2 regions of the Stenotrophomonas sp. AB1(2024) genome follow, and region 2 is predicted to be linked to the other one. Evidence: riboswitches for the same ligand, from Rfam matches in the RefSeq annotation. Region 2 holds a riboswitch; the other holds the start of a gene.

Region 1 (3,393 bases), 1.7 Mb from region 2:
GTACATCCAGCTGATCGGCAGGATCGAGGCGCTGCCGAAGCTGGCCGCGCTGACCATGCCCACCGGGCCGTTGTCGCCCAGCTTGCCCGGCAGGAACGGGGCAAGGTGCGACTTGACCGCGCACGGGCCCACGCCGGGGCCGCCGCCGCCGTGCGGAATGCAGAAGGTCTTGTGCAGGTTCAGGTGCGACACGTCCGAGCCCCACTTGCCGGGCTTGGCCACGCCGACCAGGGCGTTCATGTTGGCGCCGTCGGTGTACACCTGGCCGCCATGCTTGTGGATGATCTCGCAGATCTCGACGACTTCTTCCTCGAACACGCCGTGCGTGGAGGGGTAGGTCATCATGATCGCGGCCAGGCGGTCGCTGTACTTCTCGGCGTTGATGCGGATGTCGTCCACGTCGACATTGCCGTTGCCGTCGGTCTTGGTCACCACCACCTTCATGCCGCACATCTGTGCGGAGGCCGGGTTGGTACCGTGCGCCGAATCGGGAATCAGGCAGACATCGCGATGGCCTTCGCCGCGCGAGCGGTGGTAGGCGCGGATCGCCAGCAGGCCGGCGTATTCGCCCTGCGCGCCGGAGTTCGGCTGCAGGCTCACCGCGTCGTAGCCGGTGCACTCGACCAGCATCGCTTCCAGCCCGTCGATCAGTTCCTTGTAGCCAAGTGCCTGGTCGGCCGGGGCCAGCGGGTGGATGTTGGCGAACTCCGGCCAGGTCACCGGGATCATCTCGGCAGTGGCGTTGAGCTTCATGGTGCAGCTGCCCAGCGGGATCATGGTGCGATCCATTGCCAGGTCCTTGTCGGCCAGCGAGCGCAGGTAACGCAGCAGCTCGTGTTCGCTGTGGTGGGTATTGAACACCGGGTGGGTCAGGAACGCGCTGGTGCGCACCAGGCCAGCCGGCAGGGCGTCGGCGGTGGCAGCGTCCAGCGCTTCCACATCCACGCTGGTACCAAACAGCTGACCCAGCGCGACGATGTCGGCGCGGGTGGTGGTCTCATCCAGGCTGATGCTGACCGCTTCGCTGTCGATCGCGCGCAGGTTGATGCGCGCGGCGGCGGCCTTGGCGTGGATCGCCTTGGCGTCGATGTCCTTGACGTGCAGGGTGTCGAAGAACTGCTCGCCGACGTTGATGCCGGCATTGCGCAGCGCCGCGGCCAGGATCGCGGCCAGGCGGTGGGTGCGGCGGGCGATGCGGGTCAGGCCATCCGGGCCGTGGTACACGGCATACATCGAGGCCATCACCGCCAGCAGCACCTGCGCGGTACAGATGTTGGAGGTGGCCTTCTCGCGGCGGATGTGCTGCTCGCGGGTCTGCAGGGTGAGGCGGTAGGCGGCGTTGCCCTGCGCGTCGACTGACACGCCGATCAGGCGGCCCGGCATCGAGCGCTTGTAGGCATCGCGGCAGGCCATGAAGGCCGCATGCGGGCCGCCAAAGCCGAACGGCACGCCGAAGCGCTGCGAGTTGCCCACCACGATGTCCGCACCCCATTCGCCGGGGGCGGCGATCAGGGTCAGCGCGAGCAGGTCGGTGGCTACGGCGACCAGGCCGCCGCGCGCGTGCACGGCATCGGCCAGTGCCTTGTAATCGCCGATATGGCCGAAGGTGTCCGGGTACTGCAGCAGCACGCCGTAGGCGTCCGCTTCCAGCGCTTCGGCCGGGGTGCCCACGCGCAGCACGATGCCCATCGGCTCGGCGCGGGTGCGCAGCAGTTCCAGCGTCTGCGGGTGCACGGCGTCGTGCACGAAGAAGGTGTCGGACTTGGACTTGGCCGAACGCTTGGCCAGGGTCATCGCTTCGGCGGCGGCGGTGGCTTCATCCAGCAGCGAGGCGTTGGCGATCTCCATGCCGGTCAGGTCGGCGCACAGGGTCTGGAAGTTGATCAGCGCTTCCATGCGGCCCTGCGAGATCTCGGCCTGGTACGGGGTGTAGGCGGTGTACCATGCCGGGTTTTCCAGCACGTTGCGCAGGATGACGTTCGGGGTGAGGGTGCCGTAGTAGCCCTGGCCGATGAAGGTGCGGAACACCTGGTTCCGGTCGGCGATGGTGCGGATCTTGGCCAGCGCTTCCACTTCGGTCAGCGAGCCGGGCAGCGCCAGCGCGGCAGGCGACTTGATCCCGGACGGCACGATGGCGTCGGTCAGTGCGTCCAGCGAGGCGTGGCCGACCACGTCGAGCATCTGCGCGATTTCGGCGTCGTTGGGGCCGATGTGGCGTTCGACGAACGCGTGGTGGTGTTCAAGCTCGCGCAGGGTAGGGGCGGCCGTTGAGGGGCGGGTCTGGGACATGGCTGGCATCCAAAAGAGTGGGCACGCACGTTCGGAAGCGCGGACGGGGCGTGTCGTGGGCGACAACGATCCACCGGACCCTGCGGTCTTCCTGGGTGCCCCTCTGTCCTTTTGCCTGAGAGTTTGGAAGCGCGCGGCTGCGTGCTTCGTGCCCCTTCGGCGCCGGCACTGGCCGGTCTCTCCAGAGTTTTGGTGCGGGTGGTATCGGGCCTGAGCGATTACGGGCGTTGCGCCTTCGGCAGCGGGGTGTCCGCTTCTCCCACCATGTAGCCCGGCAATTATAGCCCAGCGGCCTTGCTGGCAACGCCCGTCCGGCACATGAACAGGGGGCGCAGACCGGTCCGTAACCGACCGCCGGGCATGGTGCCAGGCAGGCGGACGGCCTATCATGGCCGGATCCTCGTATTCATCAGGCGCCACCGCAGGCTGCGGCCGGCGCCTTGCGTGCGTTCGCGCACGGCCGCTGACGGAAGACCCGATGACACCCGCCTCACCCTCCACCCGCCGCCTGGCCCTGCTGCTTGCCGGCCTGGCCATGTTCGGCCCGTTCTCGATCGACACCATCTTCCCTGCGTTCCTGCTGCTGGGCGAGCGCATGCAGGTCGACCAGGTGGCGGTGCAGCAGACGGTCAGCGTGTACCTGCTGTTCTACGGCCTGATGAGCCTGGCGCACGGCCCGCTGTCGGACGCGTTCGGTCGCCGCCGGGTGATCCTGGGCGGGCTGGTGCTGTTCATTGCGGCCTCGATCGGCTGTGCGTTGTCGCGCGACCTGACCACGCTGCTGGTGTTCCGCGCGCTGCAGGGCGTCACTGCCGGCGTGGGCGTGATCGTGGGCCGCGCAGTGATCCGCGATCTGTACCACGGCGCCGACGCGCAGCGGCTGATGAGCCAGGTGTCGATGATCTTCGGCATTGCCCCGGCCATCGCGCCGATCATCGGCGGTTGGATCCTGCTCGGCGGCGGTGACTGGCCGTTGATCTTCTGGTTCCTGGTGGTGTTTGCGCTGGTGTTGCTGGTGGCCACCGGCAAGTGGCTGCCGGAAACCCACCCGGTTGAAGCACGCACGCCGCTGTCCACCCGCGCGCTGCTGCGCAGCTACCTGCA
Region 2 (3,393 bases):
GGCGTGCTGGCCTGGTGGTTCTGGCTGGCCGCGCACGTGTTCTTCCTGATCGGGTTCCGCAACCGCATCGTGGTACTGCTCAACTGGGCCGTGGCGTACTGGAGCGGCCAGCGCAGCGCGCGGATCATCTTTGGTGATGACCAGGACGACCGGCGACCCGGGGCTCCAGGGCACTGACGGGGGCAGCGACGCAGGGCGTCGTTCCACCGGTCATCCGGTCATCCGGTCACGGGTCGTTGCCGGGAGCCAGACGCACATCCCAGGTGCACAGGTAGTCCGGGTCGGTGATGGTCAGCGCCATTGAGCGCAGCGTGTAGTCGCCCGGCGCCGCTGGCGTGTAGTGGTCCAGCGTGGGCGGCAGGAACACTTCCTGGCCGTCCAGCGCGCTGGCCAGCACCACGCCCTCCTCGTCATTGATACGCAGTACCTCGCCTGCCAGCTGCCGGTGTTCCAGCGCGTTGCCGTCGGCGTCCAGGTAGGTGATGCCGGCAAGAACGGTCTTGCCGATCATGCTGTGCGCCTTGCGTGGGTCGATATCGGTCATTGCAGGGGCCGGGCGGTGGAAATCACACCATACAGTGCCGGGCAGGGTCCGGCGCTACGGTTGCTGCAGCCATGCCAGCTTGCGTGCACGTGGCTGACGCTTGAGCTCGCATTCGGCCTTCGATGCCGCCGACCGGTCGGGGTAGGCGCGCATGGCCAGCACCCTCACCGGCGGGTTGGCGCGGGTGTAGCGCGCCCCTTTGCCGCACAGGTGGGCCTGGAAGCGGGCGTCCACGTCGTTGCTGATGCCGGCGTAATACGTGCCGTTGCGGCATTCCAGCAGGTATACAAACCAGGGGGCAGGTTCAGCGGGCATACCAGGATTATCCACCGGCGCGGGGGCGCTGGCTGTTAGAATCCACTCCGGATGCAGGAGAGAGGCGCCGCGCTGGCGCCCGCCGAAGGCGCAGGCTCCCATAATCGCTCAGGCCGGTGGCTCGATAGGCCACCAACCATGCATCCAACACGCCGATCTGGAGAGAGGTCTTCAATGACCCGCCGAAGGGGCACGTGGCCTGGCCACTGAACTCTCAGGCAAAAGGACAGCGGGAGCGGCAACGGAACCCCACCCCACGACAGTGCTGCGGCGCTGGCGTGGTGCGTGCGCGCTTCCGCCCTGCCCGCCCCACCCGGAGCCGTCGCATGTTGCTGTCCCTGATCTACCTCATCGCCATTTCCGCCGAAGCCATGACCGGCGCGCTGTCTGCCGGGCGGCGGCGGATGGACCTGTTCGGCGTGGTCATCATCGCCTGCGTCACCGCCCTCGGCGGTGGCTCGCTGCGCGACATCGTGCTGGGCCACTACCCGCTGGGCTGGGTGAAGCATCCGGAATACCTGGGCTTCACCATCTGCGCGGCGCTGATCGCCACCTGGGTGGCGCGCTGGATGCACCACTTCCGCCGTACCTTCCTGGTGCTCGATGGCCTGGGGCTGATCTGCTTCACGCTGATCGGCTGTGCGGTGGCGCGCGACGGCGGCCACGCGGTGCCGATCGTGCTGATCGCCGGCATGCTCACCGGCGCCTTCGGCGGCGTGCTGCGCGATGTGCTGTGCAATGAAGTGCCACTGATCTTCCAGAAGGAACTGTACGCGGTGATCACCCTGCTCACCGGCGCCGCGTGGCTGGGCCTGCTCGAACTGGGCATATCGCTCAATGCCGCCACCCTGTGGTGCCTGGGCGGCGGCTTCGCGTTCCGCCTGCTGGCCATCCACTTCAAGTGGGAGATGCCGAAGTTCGTGTACCGCGACGAGGTGCATTAGCGCGTACCGACCAACGGTCGGTACCTACCTTCGGTGAGTGAGGGGCAGCATCAGCGTGAGAGGCTGAATCGGTGAAGCGATGAAACCGTGCTTGAGATAGAACGCCTTGGCGGGCTCATCGAGGGCATGGCAGAGCAACGCACGGGCTCCGACCTGGCCGCACGCCTGCAGCGCACGTAGCACGGCATCCTTCAACAAGCCCTGGCCAATGCCTTGCCCAGCCCTGTCCGCATGTACCGCCAGCCGCCCCAACACGATGACCGGGATGGGATCGGGCATGTTGCGGCGGATTCGTCCGGGAACGGCTTCATGCACCATCGAACCGACTGAGAGCGCGCAGTAGCCGACAACGCGATGCTGCTCATCGCAGGCGACGAAGCATCGTGATGCGCCGGATGCCTGGTTCTGGCGTGCGCGTTCAAGCAGCCATTTCGCCAGGGCTGGGGTGCTGCAGCGGAAGTCATCCAGCAGATGGCCGGCATGCAGCGGCGTTGGAGCGGAGAGCCACAAGGGCTCACCGTTCCCAAGGCGCTGGCGTGCTCAGCAACCGGCGCAGCGCCGGGTTGTCTTCCAGCGGCGCGTCCAGCAGCGCGTCCAGCAGCGCGTTGAAGCGCTGCAGCTGTTCAGCGTTCAACGTGAACTGCATCTGGTCGGCCAGCACCTCGCGTGCCCTGTCGCATGCGGCGTCCAGGATGAACTCGGTGCGATTCACACCACCTCCCGGTAGAGCTGATCTTTCGTGGAGCCGGCCGGCGGCCGGCTCCCTACGGGGTCAAGCCGCCTCGGACAGACGCCGCGCGCGCCGCGCACGCACGGCTTCGGCCAGCGATTCGAGCACAGCCAGCGAACTGTCCCAGCCGATGCACCCGTCGGTGATGCTCTGGCCGTAGATCAGCGGCTGGCCCTCCACCAGATCCTGGCGACCAGCCACCAGGTGGCTCTCCACCATCACCCCGACGATGCGCTCTTCGCCTGCGGCCAGCTGCGCATTGATGTCGGCAATCACCTTCGGCTGGTTCTCTGGATTCTTGCTGCTGTTGGCATGGCTGGCATCGATCATCAGCCGTGCCGGCAGCTGCGCCTTGACCAGGGTCTGGCTGGCCGCGTCCACGCTGGCCGCATCGAAGTTGGGCACCTTGCCGCCACGCAGGATCACGTGGCAATCCGGGTTGCCGGCCGTGGCAACAATGGCCGTGTCGCCCTGCTTGGTCACCGACAGGAAATGATGTGGGTTGGACGCCGCGCCCACCGCATCGGCGGCGATCTTGATGTTGCCGTCGGTACCGTTCTTGAAGCCGACCGGGCACGACAGCCCCGACGCCAGCTCGCGATGCACCTGGCTTTCAGTGGTACGCGCACCGATCGCGCCCCAGGCCACCAGGTCGGCGATGTACTGCGGCGAGATCACATCGAGGAATTCAACGCCGGCAGGCAGGCCCAGCTTGTTGATGTCGCGCAGCAGGCCGCGGGCAACGCGCAGGCCCTTGTTGATCTGGAAGCTGCCATCCAGGTCCGGGTCGTTGATCAGGCCTTTCCAGCCCACGGTGGTACGCGGCTTTTCGAAGTACACGCGCATGACGATTTCCAGCT

The links. Region 2 has a riboswitch for glycine ahead of WIX41_RS07035 (trimeric intracellular cation channel family protein). Riboswitches for the same ligand answer to the same signal wherever they lie in the genome.
Region 1: another riboswitch for glycine. It lies ahead of gcvP (aminomethyl-transferring glycine dehydrogenase); the one in region 2 lies ahead of WIX41_RS07035 (trimeric intracellular cation channel family protein).

What each region holds. Positions count from the first base shown of each region.
Region 1 covers NZ_JBBHKO020000001.1:3,143,469-3,146,861, forward strand. Annotated here, with positions in the region: gene gcvP (aminomethyl-transferring glycine dehydrogenase) at 1-2,298, opposite strand, end outside; glycine riboswitch at 2,383-2,484, opposite strand; gene WIX41_RS14060 (multidrug effflux MFS transporter) at 2,768-3,393, shown strand, end outside.
Region 2 covers NZ_JBBHKO020000001.1:1,485,479-1,488,871, forward strand. Annotated here, with positions in the region: gene WIX41_RS07020 (NAD(P)/FAD-dependent oxidoreductase) at 1-177, shown strand, start outside; gene WIX41_RS07025 (hypothetical protein) at 227-544, opposite strand; gene WIX41_RS07030 (GIY-YIG nuclease family protein) at 599-859, opposite strand; glycine riboswitch at 904-986, shown strand; glycine riboswitch at 1,007-1,097, shown strand; gene WIX41_RS07035 (trimeric intracellular cation channel family protein) at 1,186-1,803, shown strand; gene WIX41_RS07040 (GNAT family N-acetyltransferase) at 1,828-2,313, opposite strand; gene WIX41_RS07045 (DUF1778 domain-containing protein) at 2,318-2,515, opposite strand; gene WIX41_RS07050 (3-deoxy-7-phosphoheptulonate synthase) at 2,576-3,393, opposite strand, start outside.